Regions from separate parts of the Streptomyces sp. NBC_01176 genome, predicted to be linked through region 2. Evidence: riboswitches for the same ligand, from Rfam matches in the RefSeq annotation. Region 2 holds a riboswitch; each other region holds the start of a gene.

Region 1 (7,474 bases), 6.9 Mb from region 2:
AGACCGTCCCTGATCTGCACGTCCTTGATCTCGCAGAGATAGCCGTCGATGTGCATCACGAACGCGTCGAAGTCGCCGTCGTCCGGCTGGTCGTCGACGTGCAGGTCGTGGTGGAGCTCGGCCGCCTTGACGAGGGTCCAGATCTGCGCGCGGACCGCCGGGGCCTTCGTCGGGTCCAGGTCGGAGACGAGGGCGTACTCGTCGAGGAGCTGCTCCAGCTTCGCGAGGTCGCCGTAGGTGTCGGCGCGCGCCATCGGCGGCACCAGGTGGTCGACGACGGTGGCGTGCCCGCGCCGCTTGGCCTGGGTGCCCTCGCCCGGGTCGTTGACGATGAAGGGGTAGACGAGCGGGAGTTCACCGAGCACCGCGTCGGGCGCGCAGCCGCCGCTGAGCCCGAGTCCCTTGCCGGGCAGCCACTCCATCGTGCCGTGCTTGCCCATGTGCACGACGGCGTCCGCGCCGAAACTGTTCTCCAGCCAGCGGTAGGCCGCCATGTAGTGGTGCGACGGCGGCATGTCCGGGTCGTGGTAGATCGCGATCGGGTTCTCGCCGAAGCCGCGGGGCGGCTGGATCATCACGACGACGTTCCCGAACCGCAGGGACGCCAGCACGATGTCGTCGCCGTCCACGTACAGGTTGCCCGGCGGCTCGCCCCACGCCTCCAGCATGCCGCCCCGAAGCCCGGGGTCGAGCCGGTCGAACCACGCGCGGTAGTCGGCGAGCGGCACCCGCGCCGGTGCGGCGGCCAGCTGCTCCTCCGTGAGCCATTCGACGTCATGGCCACCGGCGGCGATGAGACGGTGGATCAACTCGTCGCCGTTGTCGGGGTAGTCGGTGAGGGTGTACCCGGCGTCCCGCAGCGCGTCCAGCACCCGTACGGCCGAGGCGGGTGTGTCGAGGCCCACCGCGTTGCCGACCCGTGAGTGCTTGGTCGGGTACGCGGTGAAGACGAGCGCGAGCTTCTTCTCCGCGTTCGGCTTGTGCCTCAACCGCGCGTGCCGTACGGCGATTCCGGCGACGCGCGCGGACCGCTCGGGATCGGCCACGTACACCGGGACCTCGTCGGGGCCCTGTTCCTTGAAGGAGAACGGCACGGTGATGAGCCGCCCGTCGAACTCAGGGATGGCGACCTGCATCGCCGCGTCCATGGGGGAGAGGGCGGCGTCCGACTCCTCCCAGGCCCGCTTCGACGAGGTCAGGCAGAGCCCTTGCAGCACGGGGACGTCGAGGTCGGCGAGCGCGCCGATGTCCCAGGCCTCGTCGTCGCCGCCCGCGGACGCCTCCGAGGCGTGCGTGCCGCCCGCCGCGAGCACGGTGGCGACCAGCGTGTCGGCTCTGCCGAGGATCTCGTACAGGCCGCTGTCGGCGCCGCGCAGTGAACCGCAGTACACGGCAAGGGCGTTGGCGCCGCGTGCCTCGACCGCGTCGCACAGCGTGTCGACGAAGGCCGTGTTGCCGGCCAGTTGGTGGGCGCGGTAGAAGAGCACACCGACGGTCGGGCGGCCCTCGACGAAGGGGCGCTCGCCGTGGACGCCGTACTCGGGCATCCTGCGCGGCTCCTCGAAGCCCTCGCCGGTGAGCAGCACGGTGTCGGAGAGGAACCGGGCCAGCTCGGTGAGGTTCTCGGGACCGCCCTCGACCAGATAGCGCAGCGCCTCGGCCACCACACCGGCCGGCACCGACGACTCGGCCATCAGCTCGGCGTCGGGGACGGTCTCGCCGCCGAGGAGGACGGTCGGGACAGCGGACGCCTTGAGGACGGCGAGCCCGTCCTCCCAGGCACGCTTGCCGCCCAGCAGCCGGACGACGGCGACGTCCGCGCCCTCGACGAGCCGGGGGAGCTCCTCGCCCACCTCCACCCGGGTCGGGTTGCCGATCCGGTACGAGGCGCCGGAGGCCCGGGCCGCCAGCAGATCGGTGTCGGCGGTCGACAACAACAACACTGTGCTCATGCGGGCGCTCCCGGTGGAATGAAAGGCAGTCCTTGCGGCGCGCCCGACTCGATGAGCCGCCACAGCGCGTCCGTGTCCGCGTGTTCCTCGATCAGATCGCCGAGCCGGTCGAGCTGCTCCTCGCGCAGCGCCCCGAACGACGTGTCGGCGGCCGGTACGAAGCGGCGGCCCGCGGCGGCCGCCACCTCGCGCAGAAAGGCACGCCGGAAGCCGTCCGACTCCAGCGAGCCGTGCCAGTGGGTGCCCCAGACGGCACCCACGCGGCACCCGTCCAAGAAGGGCTCGCCACCGGTCACTTCGGCGACGCCGTGATGGATCTCGTACCCCTCGACGTGTTCGCCGAGCGCCTCGCCGGCCGGGCGGCCGAGGGTCTTCTCGCGCGCGAACCGCACGCGGACGGGGAGGAGTCCGAGCCCGTCGACCTGGCCGGCCCGCGACTCGACCTCGTCCTCGATGTGGTCCCCGAGGAGCTGGAAGCCGCCGCAGATCCCCAGCACCGGGCGGCCCTCGGCGGCCCGCCGGGCGAGCGCGTCCGCGAGGCCCCGCTCGCGCAGCCACGCCAGCGCCTTCACGGTGCCCCGGGTCCCGGGCACGACGACCAGGTCGGCGTCGGCCAGTTCCGCGGCCCGGTCCACGAACCGCACGACGACGCCGGGTTCGGCGGCCAGCGCGTCCACGTCCGTGAAGTTGGACATCAGCGGGACCGCGCAGACGGCGACGCGCAGGACGTCCTCGCCGGCGGGTTCGGCGACCGCCGACTCCCGCACGGCACCGCGCAGCGACACACGCAGGCCGTCCTCCTCGTCGATCCCGAGGCCGTGCCGGAAGGGCAGGACTCCGTACGTACGGCGTCCGGTGAGGTCCTTCAACATGTCGAGCCCGGGTTCCAGCAGGGACACGTCGCCACGGAACTTGTTGACCAGGAACCCGGCGACGAACTCCTGGTCCTCGCGGGACAGCAGCGCGACCGTCCCGAAGAACGAGGCGAACACGCCTCCGCGGTCGATGTCGCCGACGACGAGCACGGGCAGCCGCGCGTTGCGCGCGATCCCCATGTTCACGATGTCGGTGCGCCGCAGATTGATCTCGGCAGGACTGCCGGCCCCCTCACAGATCACCGCGTCATACGTGCCCCGCAACTCGGCGAGGCAGTCCAGCACGGTGCCCAGGAGCTGTTGCTGCCGGCCGCCGTGGTAGCCGCGGGCGCTCATCTCGCCCACCGGCCTGCCCATGAGCACGACCTGACTGCTCCGGTCGCTGCCCGGCTTGAGCAGGACGGGGTTCATGAGCGCGGTCGGTTCCACCTGGGCGGCCTGCGCCTGCATGGCCTGCGCGCGCCCGATCTCCGCGCCCTCGCGGGTCACGAAGGAGTTCAGGGACATGTTCTGCGCCTTGAAGGGCGCGACCTTGACGCCCTGCCGCACCAGCCACCGGCAGATCCCGGCGGTCACGACGCTCTTGCCGGCGTCGGAGGTGGTCCCGGCGACGAGGAGACCGCCACTCATGTCGTACGCCCCTTCGTGAGAGGTCCCTTGGTGAGCAGCCGTCCGGCCAGCAGTCGTCCCGCGGCGCTCACGCCGAGGGCGAGCCAGCCGACGCGCCGCGACAGCCGTACGGCCCGTTCGATGTCGCCGACGCGCACGGCACGCCCACCGTCGTTGAGGACGGGCCGGTGCTCGACGCGGCCGGCGTACGAGAGGGTCCCGCCGAGCCGCACCCCGAGCGATCCGGCGAACGAGGCCTCCACGGGCCCGGCGTTGGGGCTCGGGTGCCGGCGGGCGTCGGTGCGCCAGGCGCGCGCCGCCCCGCGCGGGTCGTCGCCGGCGACGGTGGCGAGCGCCGCGGTCAGCCGTGCTCCCGGCCAGCCCGCGACGTCGTCGAGGCGGGCGGAGGCCCAGCCGTAGCGCAGGTACCTGGCGGATCTGTGCCCGACCATGGCGTCGAGCGTGTTCACGGCGCGGAACGCGACCAGTGCGGGCACACCGCCGACCGCTCCCCACACCAGGGCGCCCACCACGGCGTCGGAGGTGTTCTCGGCGACGGACTCGACGACGGCGCGCGCGATGCCGTCGCGGTCCAGTGCCTGGGGGTCGCGTCCGCACAGGTGCGGCAGCCGCGCGCGGGCGGCCCCGACGTCACCGGCGTCGAGCGCGGCCCCGATGGCCCGCGCCTCGCGCCCGAGGGAGGTGCCCCCGAGGACGGCCCAAGTGGCCGCGGCGGTCAGGGCGATGGAGGCGGGACGGGAACGACGTACGCAACGGCTCGCGAGCGCGGCGAGCGCGCCGGCGCCCCCGACGCAGACGGCTGTGTGCAGCGCTCCCCATCCGCGGTGGTCCCGCCACAGCATCCGCTCCACGGCTGCCGCGGTCCGCCCGAACGCGGCGACCGGATGACCCCGGTGGGGATCGCCGAGCAGCAGGTCGCCGAGAAGGCCGGTGGCGGCGCCGTACGCGAAGACGCGATCGGCACGCACGGGGTCAGCCCGCCGTGGGGTGAAGTGGAACCCTCGTACTCATCAAGACCCGCAACGGGCAGCCGCGCATGGCGATATGTCCTCACTCAGGGTGTCCGCGCCCTGGTTCGACGAGACCGGCGGTGAGAGTTCCTGGCTCCCGGGGAGTTCCTTCCCCGGTCACAGTGGCGGGACCGCGCCGGATTCACACCGGCTTCCTCTTCTGTCGCCGTACTTGGCTCCGGCAGTCCACCACGGGTTGCAGGACCCGTCAACTTGCCGTTGACCTGCGAGGGGAGAGTGTGCGAAGGCCCACATGGCGCGGGGCGGGGGTGGACGTGCGCGTGGGGTGCGGGACGGCATACGCGTGGGGTGCGGGACGGCGATCCGTCCCGCACCCCACGTGAAGTGATGCCCGTTTCAGGCTGTTTGCCGGGGCACGGTCACCCGTGCGCGGTCACTTGCCGACGATGAGGAAGATCCCGTACGCCACCGCCGCCGCGCACGCGGCGAAGCAGATGTACGCGCCGGTGACCGCGAGAGCGGCCGAACCGCCCTGGGCGGACGCGGACTCGCGCTTGGTGAGACCGACGATGCCGAGGGTGAAGAGGCCGACGAGGGCCACGGTGACCACGAGGCTGACTCCGAAGACGGAGCCGAGGGCTGCCCAGTCGATGTTCATGCTGTTCTGTCCTTACACCGTGGCCGGGCGGGTGGGCTCCGCGTCCGGGGACGGGATGGTGGTCTTCAGTTCACCGGACAGGTCTCCGGTGACGGGGCCCGCGGGGGGCGGGGTGACCGCGGCCATCGCGGTGGTGACGATGCCGGCCGGCTCGGCGGCGGCCTCGTTGACGTTGTCGACGGTGACCGGCTGACGGCGGGACAGCCTCCAGATGACGCCGGCGCCGACGACCAGCAGCGCGCCGGTGAGCACGATGCCCCAGGTGCCCTGCTTGGTCAGGAACTCGGCGGCGGCACCGGCCAGACCGGCGGCCGGCAGGGTCAGGCCCCAGGCGACGAACATCCGGGTCGCGGTCGACCAGCGGACGACACCGCCCTTGCGGCCGAGGCCCGAGCCCATCACGGCACCCGAGCAGACCTGGGTGGTGGAGAGGGAGAAGCCGATGTGCGAGGAGGCCAGGATGGCCGTCGCGGCGCTGGTCTGGGCGGCGAAGCCCTGCTGCGGCGCGAGGTCGGTCAGACCCTTGCCCATCGTGCGGATGATGCGCCAGCCGCCCAGGTAGGTGCCGAGCGCGATGGCGGTACCGGCCGAGACGATGACCCAGGTGGGAGGGTTCGAGCCGGGGGCGATCACACCACCGGTGACCAGGGCGAGGGTGATGATGCCCATCGTCTTCTGCGCGTCGTTCGTGCCGTGCGCCAGCGAGACCAGGCCGGCCGAGGCGATCTGGCCGGCGCGGTAGCCCTTGGCGGTCGCCTTCTGGTCGGCGCGGTCGCCGATCCGGTACGTCAGCCGGGTGGCGAGCATCGCGGCGAGTCCGGCCACGATGGGCGCGGCGACCGCGGGGAGCAGCACCTTGGTGACGACGGTCGAGCCGTTCACCGACGACCAGCCGGCCGACATGACCGCGGCGCCGATCAGGCCGCCGAACAGTGCGTGGGAGGAGCTGGAGGGCAGACCCAGGAGCCAGGTCAGCAGATTCCAGAGGATGGCGCCGACGAGCGCCGCGAAGATCACTTCGGTGCGTATGCCCTCTTCGTTGATGAGACCGCCGGAGATCGTCTTGGCGACCTCCACGGAGAGGAACGCACCGACGAGATTCAGCACGGCGGACATGGCCACCGCCGTCTTGGGCTTCAGAGCGCCGGTCGAGATGGTCGTCGCCATCGCGTTGGCAGTGTCGTGGAAACCGTTCGTGAAATCGAACACGAGAGCGGTGACGATCACGATTCCGAGGAGGAGCGTGATGTGTTCCATTTACCCAGGCTTCTGTTTGACGTCAGTGGCAGGTGGACCGTAGGCAACCTGAGTGAACGGAAGATGAACTGAGGCGGGCTTAGGGGTGTATCGAACCACGGATCGCCCCTCCGCTTGCGCCGGTGTGGTTGGCGGAGGGGTGGCCCGTGGTTCGAACGAAGGCGGAATATCGGGCTCCGCTAGCCCTTCGCGAGCCTTTTCAGCCGGGCCATGGATCCGTGGAAGAGATTCTGGTCACCCGGCAGGGTCCCGTTGTTGTCGTACTGCCAGAACGTCCAGGACGACCAGCCGCCCGGCAGGGCGCCCGCGTCCGGGGTGTCGTAGCGGGCCAGCCAGAGGGGGTGGTCCGCGGCGAAGGCGCGGCTGTCCCCGGTGCAGGTGTCCCACCAGTGGGCGGTCGTGTAGATCACCGGACGGCGGCCCGTCTCCCGTTCCAGCTCGTCGCTGAAGTCCTGGATCCAGCCGACGAGTCCGGCCTTGCTCATGCCGTAACACTTGTGCTTGCTGTACGGGTTGTACTCGATGTCGAGCGCGGGCGGCAGGGTCCGGCCGTCGGCCTGCCAGTCGCCCCCGTTGTGGACGAAGTACTCGGCCTGGGTGGCGCCGGACGACTTGTCCGGCCGCGCGAAGTGGTAGGCGCCGCGGAGGATCCCCGCGTCGTACGCCCCGTTGTACTGCTGGTCGAAATAGGGGTTGCGGTAGGTGTGGGACTCGGTGGCCTTCACGTACACGAACCGGGCGCCCTTCGCCTTCGCGCCCTGCCAGTCGACGTTCTTCTGGTGCGAGGAGACGTCATGGCCTCTGGGCGCACCGGCCGCGGCGGCCGGTGTACCGGCGAGCGCGCTTCCGGTGGCGGCGAGCGCCGCCAGGGCGGCCGCGGCCACGAGGGCGCGGGCGCGGAACGGTTGGTGACCACGGGCCATGTTTCCCCCCGGAATGGCGTCGTGCACGGTAAATCCCCCAGAGGTTAGTGGAAGATCATTCAATACACGTCGATCACCAGCCAATAGCTTTAAAAGGGTGATGTGTCCTCATATGCACCCTTACGGACGTAGGTCTTCCGCCCTAAAGTGCCCTCGCCGCCACCCGGTTGACGTCCGTGCTGACAGGATCGCGGGCATGGCGGAGCAG
Region 2 (7,474 bases):
GAGCGTTCGGCTCACGTCGTCGGCGGGACGCCGGCGTGAGCGGCGACGGCGAATCCCGACGAGGCGTCGGGTCGTCGAAGCCGTCGAGTCGCCGCCCGTCCGACAGGCTGGTTCCGTGCCGTGCTTCCGCATCCGCACGGCTCGTCGGGGCTCGGGACGCACACCGGATGGGGCCGATACCAGGCACCTACACTGTGTTCATGGCGGACGCGATCAAGCCTGAGCAGACGGTCAAGCCCCTCACCGTTGACGAGGAGGCGTTTCTGCGGGCCCTCGGCAGAGTGACGGCGACCCTGTCCCGCGCCGTCGACGCCGACATGCTCATGGAGCAACCGATCAGCGGCACGGAGTACACGGTACTGGTGCACCTCTCCGAGGCCCCCGACCACCAACTGCGCATGAGTGACCTGGCGAACACGTGCGGAATGTCGGTGAGCGGCATGACCAGAGTGGTGAACCGCCTGGAGTCGCAGTCGCTCGTGCTGCGCAAGAGGTGCCCGGACGACGGACGAGGGTGGCTCGCTTCCCTGACGGCTTCAGGACGGACCCACCTTGAGCAGGCCTGGCCCACGAATCTCGCGAGTGTGCGGCGGCACATCTTCTCCCGCTTGGAGGGATGCGACATCGCCGCGGCCGCCCGGGTGCTGGAGCGCATAGCTCCCCGATGACGACGCGCTCCGCCCGGGCCGGCCGGGAGTCTCCGCTCCGTCCGAGGAGTGAGTACGGCGACGCCCCACCTCGTTCCGGACCGCGGACACGGGTGTCGGTGTCGAAACGGTGTCGGTGTCGGTGTCGAGATGCTGTGCGCGGCGGGACCGAGGCGTCGCATGTGCGGTGTCAGGTTGCCCGCGACCGACTGCTCGGCCGCGAGGACGAGGGTGTCCGCAACGGCTGCGGCCGCCCAGGCCGACGGGCAGGGCCGCCGAACCGCCCGTCACCCGCGCGCTGGTCCGCCGGCGGCCGGGGCTCCGGACCGCGGCGATGTGCGAGCACCCCGCCTTCGCGTCAGGGCCAAGCGATTGCCATCGACGCCGGGTACTCCGCGGTCGACCGCGCACGGCAACCGCACGGCGGGTACGGCCGCCTGAGCGACCATGGCACCGAGAAGATCGTCCGAGACCCCCGTGTCCACCAAAGTCCGGAAGGAACCAACGAGATCATGCGCGTTATCGTGACCCGCGGCCTGACGGAGGCGTTCGGATGACCGGCGCCCACGACTCCCGGGCGGTCACCGGCGCCGACGACCCCGTGCTCCTGCGCACCGAGGGGCACGCCGCGTACCTCACCCTCAACCGGCCCCGGGCGCTCAACGCCCTCACCCACACCATGGTCCGCCGCATCGACTCCGCGCTCACGGACTGGGAACACGACCCGGCCGTGAAGACCGTCGTCGTGACCGGCGCGGGGGAGCGGGGCCTGTGCGCGGGCGGCGACATCCGCGCCATCCACGACGACGCCCGGAACGGGGACGGCACGGCGTCGAAGGCCTTCTGGCGCGACGAGTACCGGCTCAACGCCCGTATCGCGCGCTACCCGAAACCGTATGTCGCCGTGATGGACGGCATCGTGATGGGCGGCGGCGTCGGTGTCTCCGCACACGGCAGCGTACGGATCGCCACCGAGCGCTCCCGGATCGCGATGCCCGAGACCGGTATCGGCTTCGTCCCGGATGTGGGCGGCACCTATCTCCTCGCCCTCGCGCCCGGCGAACTCGGCACACACCTGGCGCTGACCGGAGTGCCGGTCGGCGCGGGCGACGCCCTGCTGTGCGGGCTGTCCGACCATTACGTGCCGTCCGAGTCCCTGCCACGACTCGTCCAGGACCTCGCCCACGCGCCGGTAGGGGAGGTCCTGGGCCGCCACGTCATGCCCGCGCCGCCCGGGAGCCTCGCGGAAGCACGGCGCTGGATCGACGCCTGCTACTCCGCCGACACCGTCGAGGAGATCGTCGGCCGCCTGCTGGATCACGGTGACAGCGCGGCCAAGGAGGCCGCCGAGGCGCTGCTCAGCAAGTCACCCACCGCCCTCAAGGTCACCCTCGCCGCCATGCGCGGAGCCCGCCGGCCCGGCTCACTGGAGAAGGTGCTCGACGAGGAGTACCGCGTCTCCTGCGCGGCGCTCACCCAACCCGACCTGGTGGAGGGCATCCGGGCCCAGGTCATCGACAAGGACCGCGACCCGCGTTGGTCGCCGTCGACGCTCGCCGAGGTCACCGACGCGGACGTCGCACGCTTCTTCGCCCCGCTCGGCGAGCGTGAACTCGGCCTCGCCGCACCCGACACCACGCAGGAGGCGCCCTGGTGAGCAGGGCCGTCGCGTTCACCGGGCTGGGGCAGACGGGCGGCTCCACGGCCGCCGACGTGGCCAAGGCGGGCCACCGTGAACGCGGCCAGGGCCTGGTCGGCGGCTCCCTCAGGACGGCGGCCGGCTCGGGTGTCGGACGCGCCGCGTCGGCGGACGCCGTCACCGGGACCGTGGCGGGCATGTCGCCGCCGGTCGCCGAGAGGGCGAAGGAAGCGGTCGCCCGCGCTTTCGAGACGACGCTCACCGAGGGCGTCCGCTCCGAACGGCCCCCGGTCCACGCGGTGTTCGCGACCACCGACCGGAAGGAGGGCAGGAGCGCCTTCGCCGAGGAGCGACCGGCACCCCGCACCCACCACTGACCCACAGGTCACACCGGCCGTGTGACCCGGCGAGACGAAGATCACGGCAGCCGGGACGGTCTTGGCCATGAACCCGACACGCGGTACGGTCAGTGCGATATCGACGACGGCATGGCGGAAGCCGGTGGAAATCCGGCACGGTCGCGCCACTGTGAACGAGGCCTCTCCTCAGGGGGTTTCGCAAGTCAGACCCGCAGCCGTCGTCCTGTGCACCACCGAGATGGGACGCGAACTCCCGAGGAGGTCCTGCCATGGCGCAGACCGTCGCTCCGCCGACAGCCACCCCGATCCCCGCCAAGCTGCCGATCGGCACGATCGTCCCCTGGGCGGTCTTCTTCGGCATCCTGATGCTGGTCCTGCTCTATTTCGTCGGCGCCGAGCAGGGCGCCACCTCCGTCGTCTCCGGCGAGGACGTCCACGAGTGGGTGCACGACGCCCGCCACCTCCTCGGCTTCCCCTGCCACTGACGAGGGACACCGCGCACCCATGAACTCCGCAACCGTCAGAAACCTTCTCGTGCGGGGCATGCTCGCCGGCCTCGCCGCCGGTGTGCTGGCCCTCGTCGTCGCCTACTTCCTGGGCGAGCCCAGCGTCGACGACGCCATCGGATTCGAAGAGGCCCACGCCCCGGCACACGGGCACGAGGTGGAGATCGTCAGCCGTAGCCTTCAGTCCACCGGCGGCCTCGCCACCGGCGTACTGATCTACGGCGTCGCCTTCGGCGGCATCGCCGCCCTCGCGTACTGCTTCGCACTCGGCCGCGTCGGCCGCTTCAGCCCGCGCGCGACCGCGCTGCTGCTGTCCGGCTGCGCGCTGCTCGCGGTGTACGTCGTGCCGTTCCTGAAGTACCCGGCCAACCCGCCGTCCGTCGGCGACCCCGACACCATCGGCAAGCGCACGACGCTGTACTTCCTGATGATGGTGCTCAGTGTGCTGCTCGCGATCGCCGCCGTGATCCTGGGCAAGTGGCTCGCACCCCGTTGGGGCACCTGGTACGCGACCGTCGCCGCGATCGTCTTCTTCGCTCTCGTGATCGGCATCGCGTACGAGTTCCTTCCGGTCATCAACGAGGTCCCGAAGGACTTCCCGGCCACCTTGCTGTGGCGGTTCCGTACCTCGGCCCTCGCCATCCAGCTCACCCTGTGGACCGGGTTCGGTCTGGTCTTCGGGGAGTTGGCACAGCGTCTGCTGGCCCCGCGGCCGGCGGCGGCCGTGTCCGCGGGAGCAACTCCCGTACCGAACTGACGCATTCACGCAGTGCTGACGTACCGAGAAGCCCGCTGAGACATCAGCGGGCTGTCACGTGCAGAGGGCCCACCGGAACCGTCCGGGGGCCCTCTGCGCGTTCTCCCGAAATCCACGACCTGCCAACAGGTGAACGACTCCTATGACTCCCCGATTACACAGGAGCGACGAGGGCGACAGCGAGGGACAGGGGGCGGAGGGCCCGGGCGAACGCAACCGCGGCACGTCAGACTCGGTGGCCGCGAGGCGGTGGCGCTGACTCCCGAGGAGTAGGAGCGGCTGATCGGACTCGGCGTGCCTGCACGGCGCACTCGCGCTCCTGGTCCAAAGCCACCGGGGCCAGTCGGCCGCGGCGCGGACCCGGCCGATCCGCGCGCGACCGTTCCACCGAAGACTGCCGGGGAAACTGGTGCCTGGACACTCTTTGAGCTTGCTTGCGGAAGCACGTAAAGTCTACGCGCGTTGAGAGACGTGATCCCGCTGACCGCCGACGAAGAACGCTTCTGGCGCGCCCTGACGTGTCTCGTCGTCGCTCTGCCGCGCTCCATGGATAACGACCTGCTGCGGTCCACGGGGCTGACACTCACCGAGTACGTCGTCCTGATGAACCTCTCCGAAGCCGACAACCAGAAACTACGGATGGCCGACCTCGCCGCGGCCAGCGCGCTGTCGCCCAGCCGTATCACCCGCATCGTGGAGATGCTCCAGGCGCGGGGACAGGTGGTCAAGCGACGCTGCCAGGGCGACGGCCGCGGCAATGTGGCCTCCCTGACCCCGGAAGGACAAGAGCGCCTCCAGGCCGCCTATCCCGGCCAGGGGCACCTGGCGAGTGCCCCTGACCGCGTCATCGACCAACTCGACTACCAGTCCCTGCCCGCGTTGGTGCGGCAGAACGAAGCCATGGTGAAAAGACTCGACCAGCGTGAGTTCTGATCTCCTTCACGGCGTTGCCTGCCACGAAACGATCGGCGCTCCCACGTGGGCAGCGCCTGCGATTTCCCCGCTCCGTTACTGGCTCTAACAAAAGCTGCTGATCGCGTGACTGTGGGCTTGTCTGCTCGTCGGTCTGGTCGTGGGGAAACGTCAGTCGCGGCCGTGGATCGTGTCGGATGAACTGTGGTCGCTCATCGAACCGTTGGTGCCCATGCCGGCACCGAAGCTGGTCGAGGGCAGACCTCGAGTGCCGAACGGGCAAGCACTGTGCGGGATTCTCTTCGTCCTGCACACCGGCATCCAGTGGGAGTACTTGCCTCAGGAGCTGGGCTTCGGGTCGGGGCTGACGTGCTGGCGGCGCCTGGCTTCACGGCTTTCGCCGCTTGCGCATCCGCTGGGAACGCCGCGACGACATCCACGAAGCGTTCCTCGGACTCGCCGTCTGCCTGATCACCCATCGCCACGTCCAACGGCTTTGTGAGGAACAGTAAGGCTCCTACGTCGGGCGGTACGGATGCGCGCGGGGTGATTCGAGCCGATCCGTAGGGCGACGGCTGTGGGGTGTGGTCCCCGCGCCGGAGGCAATCGATGCTGTTTCCCGTTTCCTTCTCCCACCGCGAACCCCCGCACCATCCGTACTGAAATTCGCGTCGAAACAGATGAGCGTCAGCAAAGGTTGGCGCGATCACCCAACACACCCAAAAGCCGCAGCGACTTGCTCCAGGCACCGGGCCGGTACTGACCTTGGCAGCCGATTTGGCTGCGGATGGCTCCGTCTGCCGGCGCCAACCTGCGATGAGACCGCCGCTTGGCTCCAGTCCGCAGGATTCCAGACAACGACATCTCCCTGATCGACGAGGCAGCCAGCCACTGTTGCCAGATCGCTGCCACTATGGATCGCGTGCCAGCCCCGGTCAGCCAAAATCTGAACGGCCAGACGGCGACCGTGCGTCTGCCCGCAGCGGTGAATCCGTCCTGATCCGACTCCGAGTAGGTGGAGATCGGCAAACCACGGCAAGCCCGAACAGTGGATTCCGCACCGCGGGCTAGCCCGGATGCTGACTATGTGCCGTGCCGTCGTCCACCGGCAACCGCGTCCTGCAGGGCCTGCACACGTCAACCCAGCACGGGCTCGAGGTCTCACTGCCTACCGTGCGCGCACTCGTTGGTTCAGCGGTTGAGCCAACGGGTCAGCCTGCCGGAGCGATTGGCCTTCTCCAACATGAGTGCGTGCTCATCCATGCCGTCCTCGCGCAGGATCTCCGCCGTGGCTGCTACCTCCCAGGCTCGGGAGCGACGGACTGCCGCGCGCACCAGTTGAAGGGCGAGATCATCGAGCTGGTATCCGCCCAGCACTGCCAGCGCGGCGGGCAGCCAGTCCTCCAAGGGCTCGCGTTCGACCGCAGCCGTGATGACCCAGGTCAGGGCCGCTTCATTGCCCTTGTCCGACAACTCAGCCAGTAGATCGGCCAGTTCCCGGGGCGTCAGCGTTTTGGCTGCATGGTGCAACGCAGCCCTGCCTTTATTGACCGTGCCGGTGTAGGTGTACTCGAACTCACTGGCAAGGCCGTCCGCCAGGGCTCCTTGGACCGCCTGGCTCAGCGAACGTCTTCGGGGGTTCCTGGCCGCCCTCTGCATCCGCATCGCGTCCCCCGCCCGGAGACCCGCGCTACGGAGCGACGGGAGCATGGAGGACAGGTCCTTGCGTTCGCTAAGGCCGGCCAGGACGAGCGACTGGGAGTGATGACCTTCTTCTGACAGAAGTCGGTAGACAGCCAACGCCTGCTCATGCGGGGCCGATTCCATAAGGGTTCGCAGTTCCGCCCAGAGGGGTTTGCCGCTCATTCCAGATTCCAGCAGAGCCGCAAGCAGCGACGATGCGTCTTCGCGTCTGCTCAGCGTTACCCCCAGCATCCAGACCACTTGGCGATGTGACGACGGCCGATCCCATGGAGCGAGCCCTGGCCTAGCAGTTGAGCAGTCGCGCTCGTCCGGCTGTCGCAGGCTTTCTCTAGGTGTCCAGGCGGGATGCCTCACTACTTCCAGCCATGTGAGCAGCTCAGGCAGGGAAATACTCATCAGGCTCTCGGAGACGACGGTGCCTAGATTCGTCGGCGCCGGCTCGGAGGCGGCATGGGCGACCGCCCTTCTCCGGACCAAGTCGCTCGTATACGGGAGCGCCTTGGCGAGGGGGTCGGGGAACTCCAAGTTGTGAAAGCTGAGCGCCCAGCTTCGGGAGAAGCCATCTGTATACGGAGGTGCTTTGGCGGGGGAATCGCTCCACTCCACCGTGTCAGGGTTGAGGGCTGTCAGGGTCTCTTCCAGAAGAGGGGACTCGCGTTCCGCGATCAGATCCAGCAGTCGGATCACATCAACCTCACGTCCGTGGGACCAGTAGGCGCGAACTACTGCTGCCGTATGGTCACCTCGGGCTTCTGGTGCGAGGTGGGCGTGCAGCGTTTCGACGTCGACTTCGCCGGCCAACACGGCCAGCCCGGGGAGTAGTTCTCCCAGGGGGCTTTCCAGGACCCTGGCGAGCACTTGAGCAGCATCTTGCTCGGCGCCGTGTGCGCGCAGAGCGGCGGCCAGCATCGTCCGGTCCGGCACCGTACTGGCGTCGGCTCGAGCCAGAA
Region 3 (7,474 bases), 8.7 Mb from region 2:
CCACCGTCGAGGAGTGGGCCGACAGCCTCAACGCCGCTTCGTGAACGGGCCGGTGAGCCCGGCGAACGTCCTGCGGGAACGGCGCACGGCCGGGGCGGACCGAGATGGTCCGCCCCGGCCACACCTGTGTCAGGAAACCGTCGGCGCCAGGTCGCCGCGGACTTCGCGGGCCGCCGCCACCAGGTTCTCCAGCGCGGCCCGCACCTCCGGCCAGGCGCGGGTCTTCAGGCCGCAGTCGGGGTTGACCCACAGCCGTTCGGCGGGGATGGCCCTGAGTCCGGTACGCAGCAGTTCAGCGGCTTCGTGGGCACTGGGCACGCGCGGTGAGTGGATGTCGTACACCCCGGGTCCGGCCTCGCGCGGGTAGCCGTGGGCGGCGAGTTCCCGGGCGACCTGCATGTGGGAGCGGGCGGCCTCCAGGCTGATGACGTCGGCGTCGAGGTCGTCGATGGCCTGGACGATGTCACCGAACTCGGCGTAGCACATGTGGGTGTGGATCTGGGTCTCCGGCCGTACACCGCCGGTGGTGAGACGGAACGCCTCGGTGGCCCACTCCAGGTAGGCGGCGCGGTCGGCGGCGCGCAGGGGCAGCGTCTCGCGGAGCGCGGGTTCGTCGACCTGGATGACCGGGGTGCCGGCCGCCTCGAGGTCGTCGACCTCGTCGCGCAGGGCGAGTGCGACCTGGCGGGCGGTCTCGCCGAGGGGCTGGTCGTCGCGGACGAAGGACCAGGCGAGCATGGTGACCGGTCCGGTGAGCATGCCCTTGACCGGCTTGGTGGTGAGCGACCGGGCGTACGTCGTCCAGCGCACCGTCATCGGTTCGGGCCGCGAGATGTCGCCGGCCAGGATCGGCGGACGGACGTAGCGGGTGCCGTACGACTGGACCCAGCCGTGCTGCGTGGCGAGGTAACCCGTGAGCTGTTCGGCGAAGTACTGCACCATGTCGTTGCGTTCCGGCTCGCCGTGCACCAGTACGTCGAGACCGGCCTCCTCCTGGAAGGAGATCACCTCGCGGATCTCGTTCCTGACCCGCTCCTCGTACCCGTCGATGTCGATCCGGCGGCCCCGCAGGTCGGCGCGGGCCGTGCGCAGTCGCGCGGTCTGCGGGAACGAGCCGATCGTGGTGGTCGGCAGCAGCGGCAGCCCGAGGCCGGCGCGCTGGGCGGTGGCCCGCTCGGCGTACGGCTGGGAGCGGTGGCCGTCGGCGGCGGTGACCGCGGCGACCCTGGCCCGTACCGCGCTGTCACGGGTGATCACGGAGGACTCCCGGGAGGCGAGGTCGGCCCGGTTCGCGGCCAGTTCGGCGGCGATGGCGCCGGTGCCCCGGGCGAGGCCCTTGGCGAGGACGGCGATCTCCGCCGTCTTCTGGCGGGCGAAGGCGAGCCAGCGCAGGATCTGCGGGTCGATGTCCCGTTCGGCGGACGCGTCGAGCGGTACGTGCAGGAGCGAGCAGGAGGCGGAGACGTCCACCCGGTCGGCGAGCCCGAGCAGGGTGCCGAGTGTGCCGAGGGACTTCTCCAGGTCGTTGACCCAGATGTTGCGGCCGTCGACCACACCGGCCACCAGACGCTTTCCGGGCAGTCCGCCGACGGCGGCCAGGCCGTCGAGGTTGGCGGCGGCCGCGCCGGTGAAGTCCAGCGCGAGGCCGTCCACCGGGGCCTTGGCCAGTACGGGCAGGGCGTCGCCGAGGCGGTCGAAGTAGGAGGCGAGCAGCAGCTTCGGCCGGTCGGTCAGCCTGCCGAGGCCGCGGTAGGCGCGTGCGGCGGCGCTGAGTTCGGCGGGGGTACGGTCCTGGACCAGGGCGGGCTCGTCGAGCTGCACCCACTCGGCTCCCGCCGCGCGGAGGTCGGCGAGCACCTCGGCGTAGACGGGCAGCAGCCGGTCCAGCAGAGTCAGCGGTTCGAAGTCCGCGGCGACACCGGGCGCCGGCTTGGCCAGCAGGAGATAGGTGACCGGACCGACGAGGACGGGCCGGGCGGCGAGACCGAGGGCGATCGCCTCCCCGAGTTGCCCGACCTGCTGGGCGGAGTCCGTCCTGAACACCGTGTCCGGCCCCAACTCCGGCACCAGGTAGTGATAGTTGGTGTCGAACCACTTGGTCATCTCCAGCGGCGCCACGTCCTGGGTGCCGCGCGCCATCGCGAAGTACCCGTCGAGCGGGTCGGCTTCGACGGCCTTGCGGTGCCGCTCGGGGACGGCACCGACCATGACAGTGGTGTCGAGGACGTGGTCGTAGTACGAGAAGTCGCCGGTGGGCACCTCGTGGATGCCGGATTCCGCCAGGTGGCGCCAGTTCGAACGGCGCAGACCTGAGGCGGTCTCCCGGAGGGCGGCGGCGGTGGTCCGGCCCTTCCAGTAGCCCTCGATCGCCTTCTTCAGCTCACGGTCCGGGCCTTGACGGGGGTAGCCGTACACGGTGGACCGTGCTGCCGCGGCTGCGGGCTTGGCTGTCACGGAAATCTCCTTCGCGAGATGTCTCCCTGAGATCCCGGCGGCGGGACGTGAGCGCGAAGGGGTGACGAACCGGGCGGAGTCGACCCGCGCCAGGAGGCGCGGCCGTCCGCCGGTATGTACGCCGACCCGCCCACGAGGTCACCGGGATGTCCGCGCGCGAACGGTCACGCGCGGGCAACGGGCAGGTCTTCGGACTCGCGGGCGCGGTCTCCCCGAAGGGCCACCACCTACTGGCCGTCGCTTCCCAGACCCGGTCGGGCCCAGTGCGTATGACGGCGTTCGTTCCCACTCACCGCTGCGGGGCAGTCCCGGATTCCCACCGGGTTCCCTCTTACGACGCATCCCGCCTGGCGGACGGGGCGAACCAGCTGCACCGGCCACCCTAGAGGGCGACGCGGCCTTGTGCGGGGAGCGGCTCACATCGCGGACGGTGACATGGGACACTGGCCGCGGTCGCCCACGGCTCGGCAGGATCCGTCCGAGGAGGCACGGGTGGGCACCGTGTCCGCCCGAGGGACACGGTGCCGGGCCCCGTCGTGGACGGGCGGAGTGGCGCGACGAGTCAGTCGGCGGCGCCGCCGAACACGCCCAGGATGCGTTCCGCCGCCAGCGTGGCCGTCAACTCCCCGTCCCGGACCTGCCGTTCGAGGGAAGGCGTGAGGGCTCGTACCGCCGGATCCGCGTGCAGCCGGCCGAGGAGCTCGTCGCGGACCATCGTCCAGGTCCAGTCGACCTGCTGGTCGCGGCGCTTGGCGGCGAGGCGGCCGGTCGAGTCGAGCAGGACGCGATGCTGTTCGAGACGTTCCCAGACGGTGTCCAGGCCGGTCGACTCCCGGGCGCTGCAACTCAGCACGGGGGGAGTCCAGGCCGCGTCCACCGGGTGCATCAGACGCAGGGCGCCCGCCAACTCCCGTGCCGCGGAACGTGCGTCGCGCTCGTGCGGGCCGTCCGCCTTGTTGACGGTGATCACGTCCGCGAGCTCCAGGACCCCCTTCTTGATGCCCTGCAACTGGTCGCCGGTGCGGGCCAGCGTGAGCAGCAGGAAGGAGTCGACCATGTTCGCCACCGCGGTCTCCGACTGGCCGACGCCCACCGTCTCCACCAGGATCACGTCGTAGCCCGCCGCCTCCATCACCACCATCGACTCCCGTGTCGCCTTCGCCACGCCGCCGAGGGTGCCGGCGGTGGGGGAGGGGCGTACGAAAGCGGCGGGGTCCACCGCCAGGCGCTCCATCCGGGTCTTGTCACCCAGGATCGAACCGCCCGTACGGGTCGACGAGGGGTCGACGGCGAGCACCGCGACCCGGTGCCCGAGCGAGGTGAGCATCGTGCCGAGCGCGTCGATGAAGGTCGACTTGCCCACACCGGGCACCCCGGTGATGCCGATGCGCCGGGCGTTGCCGCCGTGCGGCAGCAACTCGGTCAGCAGGGCCTGCGCCAGGGACCGGTGGTCGGCCCGGGTCGACTCGACGAGGGTGATGGCCCGTGCGATGTACGCACGCTTCCCGTCGAGCACGCCCTTCACATAGGAGTCGAGGTCGATCGCCATGGGCCTCAGCCGTGTCCAAGACCGGTGGCCAGCCGTTCCACCAGGTCGTACGCCGCGTCCGGGATCACCGTTCCGGGCGGGAAGACGGCCGCCGCGCCCATCTCCAGCAGGGTCGGCACGTCCTGCGGCGGGATCACCCCGCCCACCACGATCATGATGTCCTCGCGCCCCTCCTCGGCCAGTTGCTCCCGCAGCGCCGGGACCAGGGTGAGGTGCCCGGCGGCCAGCGAGGACACCCCGACGATGTGCACGTCGGCCTCGACGGCCTGCCGTGCCACCTCGGCCGGGGTCTGGAACAGCGGGCCGACGTCCACGTCGAAGCCGAGGTCGGCGAAGGCGGTGGCGATGACCTTCTGCCCGCGGTCGTGGCCGTCCTGGCCCATCTTGGCCACCAGGATGCGCGGCCGGCGGCCCTCGGACTCCTCGAAGGCGTCCACCCGGGTGCGGGTGCGTTCCACGGACGGCGACTCGCCTGCTTCGTTGCGGTACACACCCGAGATCGTACGGATCTGGCTCGCGTGCCGCCCGTACACCTTCTCCAGAGCGTCGGAGATCTCACCGACGGTGGCCTTGGCACGGGCCGCGTTCACCGCCAGCTCCAGCAGGTTGCCGGTGCCCCCGGCGGCCGCCGTCAGCGCGCGCAGCGAGTGCTGGCACGCGGACTCGTCGCGCTCCGCGCGCAGCCGCCGCAGCTTCTCGATCTGCTGAGTCCGTACGGAGGAGTTGTCGACCTTGAGGACGTCGATCTGTTCGTCGCTGTCGACCCGGTACTTGTTGACGCCGATGACCGGCTGACGGCCCGAGTCGATCCGGGCCTGGGTGCGGGCCGCGGCCTCCTCCACACGCAGCTTCGGGATGCCCGCGTCGATGGCCTGCGCCATGCCGCCGGCCGCCTCGACCTCCTCGATGTGCTGCCAGGCCCGGCGCGCCAGGTCGTACGTCAGCTTCTCCACGTACGCGCTGCCGCCCCACGGGTCGATCACCCGCGTCGTGCCCGACTCCTGCTGGATCAGCAGCTGGGTGTTGCGGGCGATGCGCGCCGAGAAGTCGGTGGGCAGGGCGAGCGCCTCGTCGAGGGCGTTGGTGTGCAGCGACTGCGTGTGGCCCTGGGTGGCGGCCATGGCCTCCACACACGTGCGCGTCACGTTGTTGAACACGTCCTGCGCGGTGAGGGACCACCCCGACGTCTGGGAATGTGTGCGCAGGGAAAGCGACTTGGCGTTCTTCGGGTCGAACTGCTTGACCAGCCTGGCCCACAGCAGCCGGGCGGCCCGCATCTTGGCGATCTCCATGAAGAAGTTCATGCCGATCGCCCAGAAGAACGAGAGCCGGGGAGCGAACGCGTCCACGTCCAGCCCTGCCTCCTGTCCGGCCCGCAGGTACTCCACGCCGTCCGCGAGCGTGTAGGCCAGCTCCAGATCGGCCGTCGCGCCCGCCTCCTGGATGTGGTACCCGGAGATGGAGATGGAGTTGTAGCGCGGCATCCGCTGGGAGGTGAAGGCGAAGATGTCGGAGATGATCCGCATCGACGGCTTCGGCGGATAGATGTAGGTGTTGCGGACCATGAACTCCTTGAGGATGTCGTTCTGGATGGTCCCGGCCAGCTTCTCGGGCGGGACACCCTGCTCCTCGGCGGCCACGATGTACAGCGCGAGCACGGGCAGCACCGCGCCGTTCATCGTCATCGACACCGTCATCCTGTCCAGCGGGATGCCGTCGAAGAGCTGGCGCATGTCGTAGATCGAGTCGATGGCGACGCCCGCCATGCCGACGTCACCGGTCACCCGGGGGTGGTCGCTGTCGTAGCCGCGGTGGGTCGGCAGGTCGAAGGCGACGGACAGGCCCTTCTGACCGGCCGCCAGATTGCGCCGGTAGAACGCGTTGGACTCCTCGGCGGTGGAGAAGCCCGCGTACTGGCGGATCGTCCAGGGCTGGTTGACGTACATCGTCGGGTACGGGCCCCGCAGATACGGCGCGATGCCCGGGTAGGTGCCCAGGAAGTCCAGGCCCTCGAGGTCACGGCCGGTGTACAACGGCTTGACCGCGATGGCCTCGGGCGTCTCCCAGAGCAGGTCGTCGCCTCCGGACGCGCCCTTGACGGCGGCGCGCCATTCGTCGGAGCCGCCCTCGACGGTGGGCGTCCCCAGTTCGATCCCGGAGAAGTCGGGGATTCCCATCAGGACACTCCCATGCGGTCGAGGGTGGTGGAGAGCACGTCCACGGCGTCACAGCCCGCGAACACGTACGCGTCGACATCGGTGTACTGCCCGGGGCGCCCGGCGAGGAACACATGCCGTGCGCCCGCCGACCTGAGCGCCCCGGCCGCCGCTTCGGCCTGCTCCTCGTACAGCGCGTCGCTGGAACACAGGCAGACCTCGGTGGCACCGGCGGCGCGGAACGCCTCGGCGGTGGGCTCCCCGGTGACCGGCTCGATGCCGCCCGCCTGGAAGAGGTTCGAGGCGAAGGTCGCCCGAGCGGTGTGGGCGGCGGCGGGGCCCAGGGTGGCCAGGAAGATCCGCGGCCGGGTGCCGGTGGCCGCGAGATGGGCGTCGGAGCGGGCACGCAACGTCTCGTACGCCTCGTCGCGCCGCACACGCGGGAGGCCGCCGGACGGTGGCGCGGGCGCGGGTGCGCGTTCGACGAGTCGCTCCGCGAGGTGCGGGAACTCGCTGACACCGGTGATGGGTTCGCGCCGCTTGGCGAGCTTCGCGCTGCGCGCGGCCCAGGTCCGCGCCAGGTCCTCGCCGACCTGGCCCGAGCGCAGAGCGGCCGCCTGGCCGCCCGAACGCTCGATCTGCTGGAAGAACTCCCAGCCCGCGTGGGCCAGTTCGTCGGTGAGACGCTCCACGTACCAGGACCCGCCCGCCGGGTCGATCACCCGGGCCAGATGCGACTCCTCGACCAGGATCGTCGAGGTGTTCCGGGCGATGCGCCGCGCGAACGCGTCCGGCACACCGAGCGCGTCGTCGAAGGGGAGCACGGTGACCGCGTCGGCGCCGCCGACTCCGGCGGCCAGCGTGGCGACCGTCGTGCGCAGCATGTTCACCCACGGGTCGCGGCGCGACATCATCACCGGTGAGGTCACGGCGTGCTGGAGCTGGGCCCCGGGCGCCCCGCAGACCTCGGCGACCCGCGCCCAGAGCCTGCGCGCGGCCCGCAGCTTGGCGATGGTCAGGAACTGGTCGGCGGTGGCCGCGTAGCGGAACTCCAGCTGAGCGGAGGCGAGTTCGACGGGTACCCCCGCCGCGGTCAGCTCCCGCAGATAGGCGACGCCGGTGGCGAGTGAGCAGCCCAGTTCCTGCGCGGCGGAGCCGCCCGCCTCGTGGTACGGCAGCGCGTCCACGGTGAGCGCCCGCAGTCCCGGGTGCTCCGCGGCGCACCGCCGCGCGAGCTCGGCCACCGGCGTGAAGCCGGACGCCTTGCCCGTACGGGCCTCGTGGCCCAACGGGTCGGCGCCGAGATTGCCGCGCA
Region 4 (7,474 bases), 8.5 Mb from region 2:
GCGAGCGCATCGAGCGCGACCGCGACGAGCACGACCGCGACGACTTCCTCGTCCTGCTCCCCGACGGCACACCGATCGGCCACATCGCCCTGACGGACCAGGACATGGTCGACGGCACAGCCGAGATCATGCTGCTCCTGGACCCCGGCCACCGGGGCCGGGGCCATGGCGCGGACGCCGTCGACGCGCTGGTCGACCTCGCCTTCGGTGAACTGCCCATGCACCGCGTCCAGGCGGTCACCCACACCACCAATACCGGGGCCCTCGGCGCCCTGGCCAGGGCGGGGTTCGTCCAGGAGGGGGTGCGCCGCTCCGCCTGCCTGCACCGGGGCCGCCGGCACGACGTAGCGGTGCTGGCCCTGCTCCGGGACGAGTGGCAGGAGCTCACCCGCCCCCGGTCCTGGGACCTGCGGGACGGATCTCCGGCGATCCCCGACCGGCGCCCGCTGTCGGCGGGGTCCGTTCACGGCTGGGCGGGCCAGAACCGCACCAGGTAGCGTTCGACACCCAGCCCGGTGCCCTCGCCCTCCGACAGAGCGGCTGCGGCGGCCCGGCCGACGCAGCTGACGCGCACCCGCCACGAACCGCCGGAGTCCGCCAGCGTAATGAGCTCGTCGCTGCGGCCTGTGTGCATGGACCACACGGCGACCTCACCGCTGATGGACTCGAAATCGGCCTCGGCCTGCTCGTCCCAGTCAGACAGGTCCTGCTCGGGCGGGGGGCCGTCCCACACTTCCACGCTGACTGCGGCGGTGTGCGTGTGGCCGCCGCTGGTGATGTCCAGCCGCCCGGGACGGGCGCTGAGAAAGACGTCGAAGTCGAAGTCGTCCGGGAAGGGAACCGGCAGGTCTGCGTCGTCGCTCTCCTGGAGCCCGAAAGCGTGGTACCCCACGTAGGCATCCACGTGCTGCCGACGGACAAGCTCTGCCACGGACAACCCCTCAACTCGCCAAGCAGGTCACCGAAGCGACCCTAGCTCTCCGACACCCGAGCCGACGCCACTCCTCCTCCCCGCACGCCCACGGCGCGAACCTCATCCGCTCCCCGGTGCATTCGCAAGCCACTGGGTTTCAGCCTGTGATGTAGCGCATCCGGCTGTTGGTCACGGGCGCGGCGGAAGAACATCGCATCACCAGCGCGTCGACCACCTGGTTCACGCGGATTCCGCACCACGACTCTGGCCTCGGCGGTCCCAGCCCATTCCGCTGACCAAACGTCTGCCGAACGCACCCGACGGGACAAGGCGCTCTTTTAGGGGCGCACCGCGGCCCGCCGCTCCAGGATGTCCAGGGCCCGTTCCGCCCACCGGATGTTCTCCTCCTCGAAGGAGCGCCCCCGCATCAGGGTGAGATAGGGGCCCACACGCTCCGCGCGGGCCAGGAACTCGTCCTCGGTGCGCCCGTCCAGCAGTCGCGCGCGCAGCCGCTCGTAGCGGGCCAGCTTGGCGCGCGCCCACTCCAGGCGCTCGGCGATCGCCGCCCGTACGGCCGCGTCGTCGCCCGCGTCGACGGACTGGACCTTGACCAGCAGTTCGTCGCGGATGGCGGTGGGTTTCGGAGGGTCGGCGGTGAATTCGCGCAGGGCGACGCGTCCCGCCGCGGTGAGGGAGAAGACCCGCTTGTTCGGGCGTCGCTCCTGCCGCACCAGCCGGGCCTCGATGAGCCCCTCGGACGTCATCCGCTCGAGTTCCCGGTAGAGCTGCTGCGGGGTCGCCATCCAGAAGTTGGCCACCGAGGCGTCGAACTCCTTGGCCAGGTCGTATCCCGACGCCTCACCCTCCAGGAGCGCGGCGAGGACCGCGTTGCGCAATGCCATGGGCCAAGGCTAGACGGCATACACCCCCGCGACTAATCTCTTACGCACCTATTCAATTAGTTGACTATGAGAGCAGGGATCCCGATGCACCCCTTCCGCAAGGCCGTGGAGGCCGGAGACCTCGCCGCGGTCGAGGAGCTGCTGGCCGACGACGTCGTGTTCACCAGCCCCGTCGCCTTCAAGCCGTACCCGGGCAAGGCGATCACCGCGGCCATCCTGCGCGGGGTCACCCGCGTCTTCACCGACTTCCGCTACGTACGGGAGATCGCGGGTGCCGACGGCCGTGACCACGCGCTGGTCTTCACGGCGAAGGTGGGCGACAAGGAGATCAACGGCTGCGACTTCCTGCACTTCGACGAGGACGGCAGGATCGACGACCTGATGGTCATGGTCCGCCCGCTCTCGGCGGCCCATGCGCTCTCCGAGGCGATGGGCGCGCAGTTCGAGCGGATCTCGCGGGAGGCGGCGGACGCCGCGGGCCGGTGAGCCGCGCCCCGGCGCCGGCCGTCCACGCGGGGTTTGACGCGACTCCCGGGGGCTACCCGCGCCGGGTGACCTCGACGAAGACGAAGGCGAAACAGACGACCGCGCCGGCACCCGAGCGGGGACCGGTCCGCTCCTCGGAACCGGTCAGCCTCCCGGAACCGAGCCGCCTCCAGGAACCGACCCGCCTCCAGGAACCGATCCGCTTCCTGGAAGACCGCTTCGACTGCGCACAGGCCTGCGTCGAGTGCGCCCGCGCCTGCGCGCTGCGGGCGAGCTGCATGGATCCCGACGGACCCAAGGTGCGGCAACTCGCGCGGCGTATGGGCCTCATGTGCGCCGAGGTGTGCGACGCGACCTGCCTCGTCCTGGACGGGCAGCACCCCCGGGGCGAGGCCGGCATCCGTGTCCAGGTCGAGTGGTGCCGGTCCGTCTGCCGTGAGTGCGCGGACGTCTTCGACCGGTGTCCCGGCGCGCAGGCCGGCGCACGGGCCTGTCGCGCGTGCGCCCAGGCCTGCACGGACTTCCTCGCGACCCTGCTACCCGTCTGAGCCGGCCGCTTCCGTCGACGGGGCGAGCGGCCGTCCGACGCGTACGTTCCAGCGTCCGGAGCGACCGCTGAACTCGGTCGCGGTCAGGGGCGGTACGTCGACCCGCCAGAACGCCGACTCCGGCGCGCCCAACACCCGTACCACCAGGGCCCGTACCACCTCCGGCTCCACCACGGCGACGGTCCGGCCCGTCACCTGCGCGGCCGTGTCGAGGCAGCCCGCCACCCGGTCGCAGAACGCCCGCACCGACTCCCCGCCGTGCGGTGCCGCACGAGGATCGGCCAGCCACCGGGCCACCGCCTCCGGTTCCTTCGAGCTGACCTCCTCCAGCGTCGCGCCCCGCCATCGGCCCACGTCGAGACCGGCCAGCTCCGGTACGTCCAGCACCGCGTCCAGGCCCAGCGCGTCAGCGGTCTCGCGGCACCGCACGCTGGGGGAGACCCACAGCCGCTCCGCGCCGGGTACCGCGCCCGCGGCGGCCCGCGCGAGCCGCAGCCCCGCGGCCTCCACCCGGCCCCCTTCGTCGAAGCGGGCCTCCCGCAGCGCCGCGCCGATCGCGGCTGAGATCAAGATCACTCGGCTCGTCATACGTTCACTCTCGTGCGCTGTCGTGTTCACCCGTGCCCAAGTCCCCTGCCGGAACCGGGAATCCGCCCCCGCTGACCGGCCCCGGCGCGCAACTGCGCTCCTGCCACGCGCCCTTGGCCGGGCCCGGGCTTCGCGGTACGGTCTGGATGATATTGACGACGGTTCGGCGGAAGTCCGGTGGGAGTCCGGCACGGTCGCGCCACTGTATGCCCAGCGCACGCCACCCCTCCCCGGGGCGGCGGAGGTCGAGCAAGTCAGACCCGCGGCCGTCGTCCTGTGCACCACCGAGACGGGACGCGAGTTCCCCAGGAGGTACTGCCCCATGGCGCAGTCCGTCGCCCAGCCGACCGCCACCCCCACCGCCGTTCCCGCCAAGCTGCCGATCGGTGCGATCGTCCCCTGGGCGGTCTTCTTCGGTGTCCTGATGCTGGTCCTGCTCTACTTCGTCGGCGCCGAACAGGGCGCCACCTCCCTCGTGTCCGGTGAGAACGTCCACGAGTGGGTGCACGACGCCCGCCATCTCCTCGGGTTCCCCTGCCACTGACGGCTCGGGCAGAAGGGGGCGCCCGGCTGGGCGCCCCCTCTCGCATGTCACCGCCATTCCCTATTTCTGGAACACGTTCTACGGTGTGCGCCGTCAGGTCCCGCCTTGGGGAGCCAGGAGGCGCCGTGCATCTCGAATACACGCCGGAGCAGCAGCGGTTGCGGACCGAACTGCGCGACTACTTCGCCGAGCTGGTGCCCGACAACGCCTATGCCCGGTACGGCGACCCGGCGGCGCAGAAGCGGTTCTACCGCGAGACGATCCGCCGCCTCGGCGCGGACGGCCGGCTCGGTGTGGGCTGGCCCAAGGAGTACGGCGGCAGCGGCCTCACGCCCATGGAGCAGTTCATCTTCTTCGACGAGGCCGCCCAGGCGGGCGTACCGCTGCCCCTGATGGCGCTGAACACCGTCGGCCCGACGATCATGCAGTTCGGTACCGAGGAGCAGAAGGGGTACTTCCTGCCCAGGATCCTCTCCGGCGAGATCGACTTCGCGATCGGCTACAGCGAGCCCGACGCGGGCACCGATCTGGCCGCGCTGAAGACCCGGGCCGTACGCGAGGGCGACGAGACCACCGGCCACTACACGGTCAACGGGCAGAAGATCTGGACGACGAACGGCGACACCGCCGACTGGGTGTGGCTCGCCGTCCGCACCGACCCGGACGCCCCGCCCCACAAGGGCATCACCATGCTCCTCGTACCGACCTCCGACCCCGGTTACTCCTGCACCCTCATCAACACCCTCGCCTCGCACGACACCACCGCCAGCTACTACGAGAACATCCGCGTCCCCGTCTCCCGCCGGGTCGGTGAGGAGAACAAGGGCTGGCGGCTGATCACCAACCAGCTCAACCACGAACGCGTCACCCTCGCCGCCCACGGCACCATGGCGATCCGCGCCCTGCACGACGTCCAGCGCTGGGCCATGGAGACCAAGCTCGCCGACGGCCGCCGGGTCGTCGACCTCCCCTGGGTGCGCCGCCGGCTCGCGCAGACCCACACCCGGCTCGACGCCATGAAGCTCCTGAACTGGCAGATGGTGAACGCCGTCCAGCAGGGCACCCTCACCCCGCAGGACGCCTCCGCGGTCAAGGTGTACGGCTCCGAGGCGCGCCGGGACGCGTACGCCTGGCTCATGGAGATCGTCGCGGTGCCGGGTGTCCTGAAGGAGGGCTCGGCGGGCGCCGTCCTGCACGGCGAACTGGAACGCGGCTACCGGTCGGCGGTGATCTTCACCTTCGGTGGCGGCAACAACGAGATCCAGCGGGAGATCATCTCGTGGATCGGGCTGGGGATGCCACGGGTACGGCGTTGAGCTGCCTCTGCGGAAGCCCGGCCTTTCACAGCGCCCACCAGCAGTACAGGCGCAGGCCGGCCGGCTGAGCGCGTCGAGCCAGGCCGGCCAGGGCTTCCAGGGCGACGGCCGCCGTCTCGGCGTCGACCTGGTTCTGCCGCAGTTCGTCGGTCGTGGACCACGACTCCGCGAAGCGCCGGAGGTCGCCTCGAGCCGCGGTGGCGAGGGCCGCCACCAGGGTGTCCGACAGGCTGAACACGAGCGGGCCGTCGCCGTCCGGCTCGGACAACAGCTGCCCGGACCGAGGGCGCCGACCGGCCTCCTCATAGCCGCAGTCCGTCGCGATCGCCTCGAGCCGGGCGAGGGCGACCACCGGGTCGACGCCCTTCAGGGAGACCACGTCCAGCGCGGCCGGGCCCGGACCCCCGGGCGATTCCCCCACGGCGACGGCGGTTTGATCGTCAGCGGCGGAGAAGTAGTCGCACAGCGTCATGCCACCGATTCTGGCACCCACGACCGACAGCCCTGCCGGTACGTCCGGGGCACTCGACGGGCACCAGCCGGGTCAGGTTTCGGGGGTGACCGGTCTGAACGCCCTGAGCGCACGCCCCGATGCCGCGGCGGTCCCGCCCTTCTCGGCCCGTTCGAGCGTCCCGTGCGGTGCGCTTCCCGGGCACCGTACTGCGCTGCGTCCCCGTACGTCGTCGCCGGCACCACCCGTCCCCGCACGTGCTGCACGCCCTGGCGCGGCGCCGCCCCCGCTCGCGCCGGGTGCCGTACAAAGTCGGCAGATAACTCGCCATACTGGACGGGCCAGGGGAGGGCGCGGCGAGCAGCGACGGGGGCGATCGCACGAGATGGCGGAGACCAGGCTGCTCCAGAGCCGGTACCGACTGCTCGATCTGATCGGGCGGGGAGGCATGGGCGAGGTGTGGCGCGCCCGCGACGAGTCGCTGGGGCGACAGGTCGCCGTGAAGTGCCTCAAGCCCCTCAGCCCGCACCACGACCCGTCCTTCACCGGTGTCCTGCGGGAGAGATTCCGGCGCGAGGCCCGGGTGGCCGCCGCGCTGCAGCACCGCGGGGTGACCGTGGTGCACGACTTCGGCGAGTCCGACGGCGTGCTGTACCTGGTCATGGAGCTGCTGGCGGGACACAACCTCGGTCAGTTGCTGGAGGACAACGAGCGGCATCCGCTGCCGGTCGCCGACGTCGTCGACATCGCCGACCAGGTGTCGGCCGCGCTCGCCTACACCCATCAACAGGGCATCGTGCACCGGGACCTGAAGCCGGCGAACATCATGCGGCTCGCCGACGGCACCGTGAAGATCTGCGACTTCGGCATCGCCCGGCTCGGCCACGACATCGACTTCACGGCCCGGCTGACCGGCACCGGTATCGCGATGGGCACGCCGCACTACATGTCGCCGGAGCAGATCAGCGGTGCCGAGGTCGACCGGCGCAGCGACCTGTACTCCTTCGGATGTGTGCTCTATGAGATCGCCACCGGGGCACCGCCGTTCGACCTCGACGACGCGTGGGCGGTCCTCATCAGCCACCGCGACACCTTTCCCGAGCCACCGCGCAGGCGCCGGGCCGAGCTGCCCGAGTACGTCGAGCGGATCATCCTGGACCTGCTGGCCAAGGAGCCGGATCGGCGGCCGCGGGACGCCGGCGAGCTCGGCCGCCGGATCAGCGAGGGCCGTACGACGCCGGTGCACGCGCAGACCGTACTGTCGCCGGTACTCCGCCGGCCGGCCCCAGACCAGCGGATCCTGGCGTCCGCGGCCGAGCCGCCACCCACCCGCGACCCGGTGCTGCCCTCCTGGACGCGGGGCATGACCACCGGCCACAAGGCGACCGGCGCCGGGCTGCGCGCCACGCCGCCGGACGCGTCGGCCGGACTGACCGGCGAGTGGACCGTACGCCCGTCGACGACGGAGTTCGCGCCGCCGGACCGCACCGAACGGCCCACGCCGTCACCGGAGTTGCTCACCGCCCTGGCGGGGCGGCACAACGCGGGACTCAGTCTGGGCCGGCTCGGCCGGTGGACCGAGGCGGGCGAGGTGCACCGCGCGGTCGCCGCCGAACGGGAGCACCTGCTGGGCCCCGACCACCCCGACACGCTCGCCAGCCGGTACGAGGTCGGCTTCACGCTCAGCCGCACCGGCCGGGCCGCCGACGCGCTGCACGCCTACGCG

The links. Region 2 has a riboswitch for cobalamin ahead of OG199_RS01480 (CbtB-domain containing protein). Riboswitches for the same ligand answer to the same signal wherever they lie in the genome.
Region 1: it holds a riboswitch for cobalamin, as region 2 does, so the genes downstream of both, OG199_RS31585 (cobalamin biosynthesis protein) here and OG199_RS01480 (CbtB-domain containing protein) in region 2, are expected to answer to the same signal.
Region 3: it holds a riboswitch for cobalamin, as region 2 does, so the genes downstream of both, metE (5-methyltetrahydropteroyltriglutamate--homocysteine S-methyltransferase) here and OG199_RS01480 (CbtB-domain containing protein) in region 2, are expected to answer to the same signal.
Region 4: it holds a riboswitch for cobalamin, as region 2 does, so the genes downstream of both, OG199_RS38635 (CbtB-domain containing protein) here and OG199_RS01480 (CbtB-domain containing protein) in region 2, are expected to answer to the same signal.

Annotation. Positions count from the first base shown of each region.
Region 1 covers NZ_CP108600.1:7,292,600-7,300,073, forward strand. Annotated here, with positions in the region: gene cobN (cobaltochelatase subunit CobN) at 1-1,952, opposite strand, end outside; gene OG199_RS31580 (cobyric acid synthase) at 1,949-3,457, opposite strand; gene OG199_RS31585 (cobalamin biosynthesis protein) at 3,454-4,425, opposite strand; cobalamin riboswitch at 4,531-4,674, opposite strand; gene OG199_RS31590 (hypothetical protein) at 4,862-5,086, opposite strand; gene OG199_RS31595 (inorganic phosphate transporter) at 5,099-6,343, opposite strand; gene OG199_RS31600 (lysozyme) at 6,523-7,266, opposite strand; gene OG199_RS31605 (class II aldolase/adducin family protein) at 7,463-7,474, shown strand, end outside.
Region 2 covers NZ_CP108600.1:423,978-431,451, reverse strand. Annotated here, with positions in the region: gene OG199_RS01500 (MarR family transcriptional regulator) at 201-668, shown strand; gene OG199_RS01495 (acyl-CoA dehydrogenase family protein) at 617-1,204, shown strand; gene OG199_RS01490 (enoyl-CoA hydratase/isomerase family protein) at 1,201-2,304, shown strand; partial or broken gene OG199_RS01485 (enoyl-CoA hydratase) at 2,454-2,663, shown strand; cobalamin riboswitch at 2,737-2,877, shown strand; gene OG199_RS01480 (CbtB-domain containing protein) at 2,915-3,130, shown strand; gene OG199_RS01475 (CbtA family protein) at 3,150-3,908, shown strand; gene OG199_RS01470 (MarR family winged helix-turn-helix transcriptional regulator) at 4,380-4,841, shown strand; partial or broken gene OG199_RS01465 (transposase) at 5,053-5,205, shown strand; gene OG199_RS01460 (caspase domain-containing protein) at 6,012-7,474, opposite strand, start outside.
Region 3 covers NZ_CP108600.1:9,142,987-9,150,460, forward strand. Annotated here, with positions in the region: gene OG199_RS39795 (cysteine hydrolase family protein) at 1-44, shown strand, start outside; gene metE (5-methyltetrahydropteroyltriglutamate--homocysteine S-methyltransferase) at 130-2,454, opposite strand; cobalamin riboswitch at 2,638-2,788, opposite strand; gene meaB (methylmalonyl Co-A mutase-associated GTPase MeaB) at 3,017-4,003, opposite strand; gene scpA (methylmalonyl-CoA mutase) at 4,009-6,180, opposite strand; gene OG199_RS39815 (methylmalonyl-CoA mutase family protein) at 6,180-7,474, opposite strand, start outside.
Region 4 covers NZ_CP108600.1:8,875,101-8,882,574, forward strand. Annotated here, with positions in the region: gene OG199_RS38605 (GNAT family protein) at 1-497, shown strand, start outside; gene OG199_RS38610 (hypothetical protein) at 464-931, opposite strand; gene OG199_RS38615 (PadR family transcriptional regulator) at 1,252-1,815, opposite strand; gene OG199_RS38620 (nuclear transport factor 2 family protein) at 1,900-2,301, shown strand; gene OG199_RS38625 (ferredoxin) at 2,367-2,849, shown strand; gene OG199_RS38630 (histidine phosphatase family protein) at 2,838-3,437, opposite strand; cobalamin riboswitch at 3,580-3,723, shown strand; gene OG199_RS38635 (CbtB-domain containing protein) at 3,760-3,981, shown strand; gene OG199_RS38640 (acyl-CoA dehydrogenase family protein) at 4,107-5,297, shown strand; gene OG199_RS38645 (hypothetical protein) at 5,323-5,769, opposite strand; gene OG199_RS38650 (tetratricopeptide repeat protein) at 6,134-7,474, shown strand, end outside.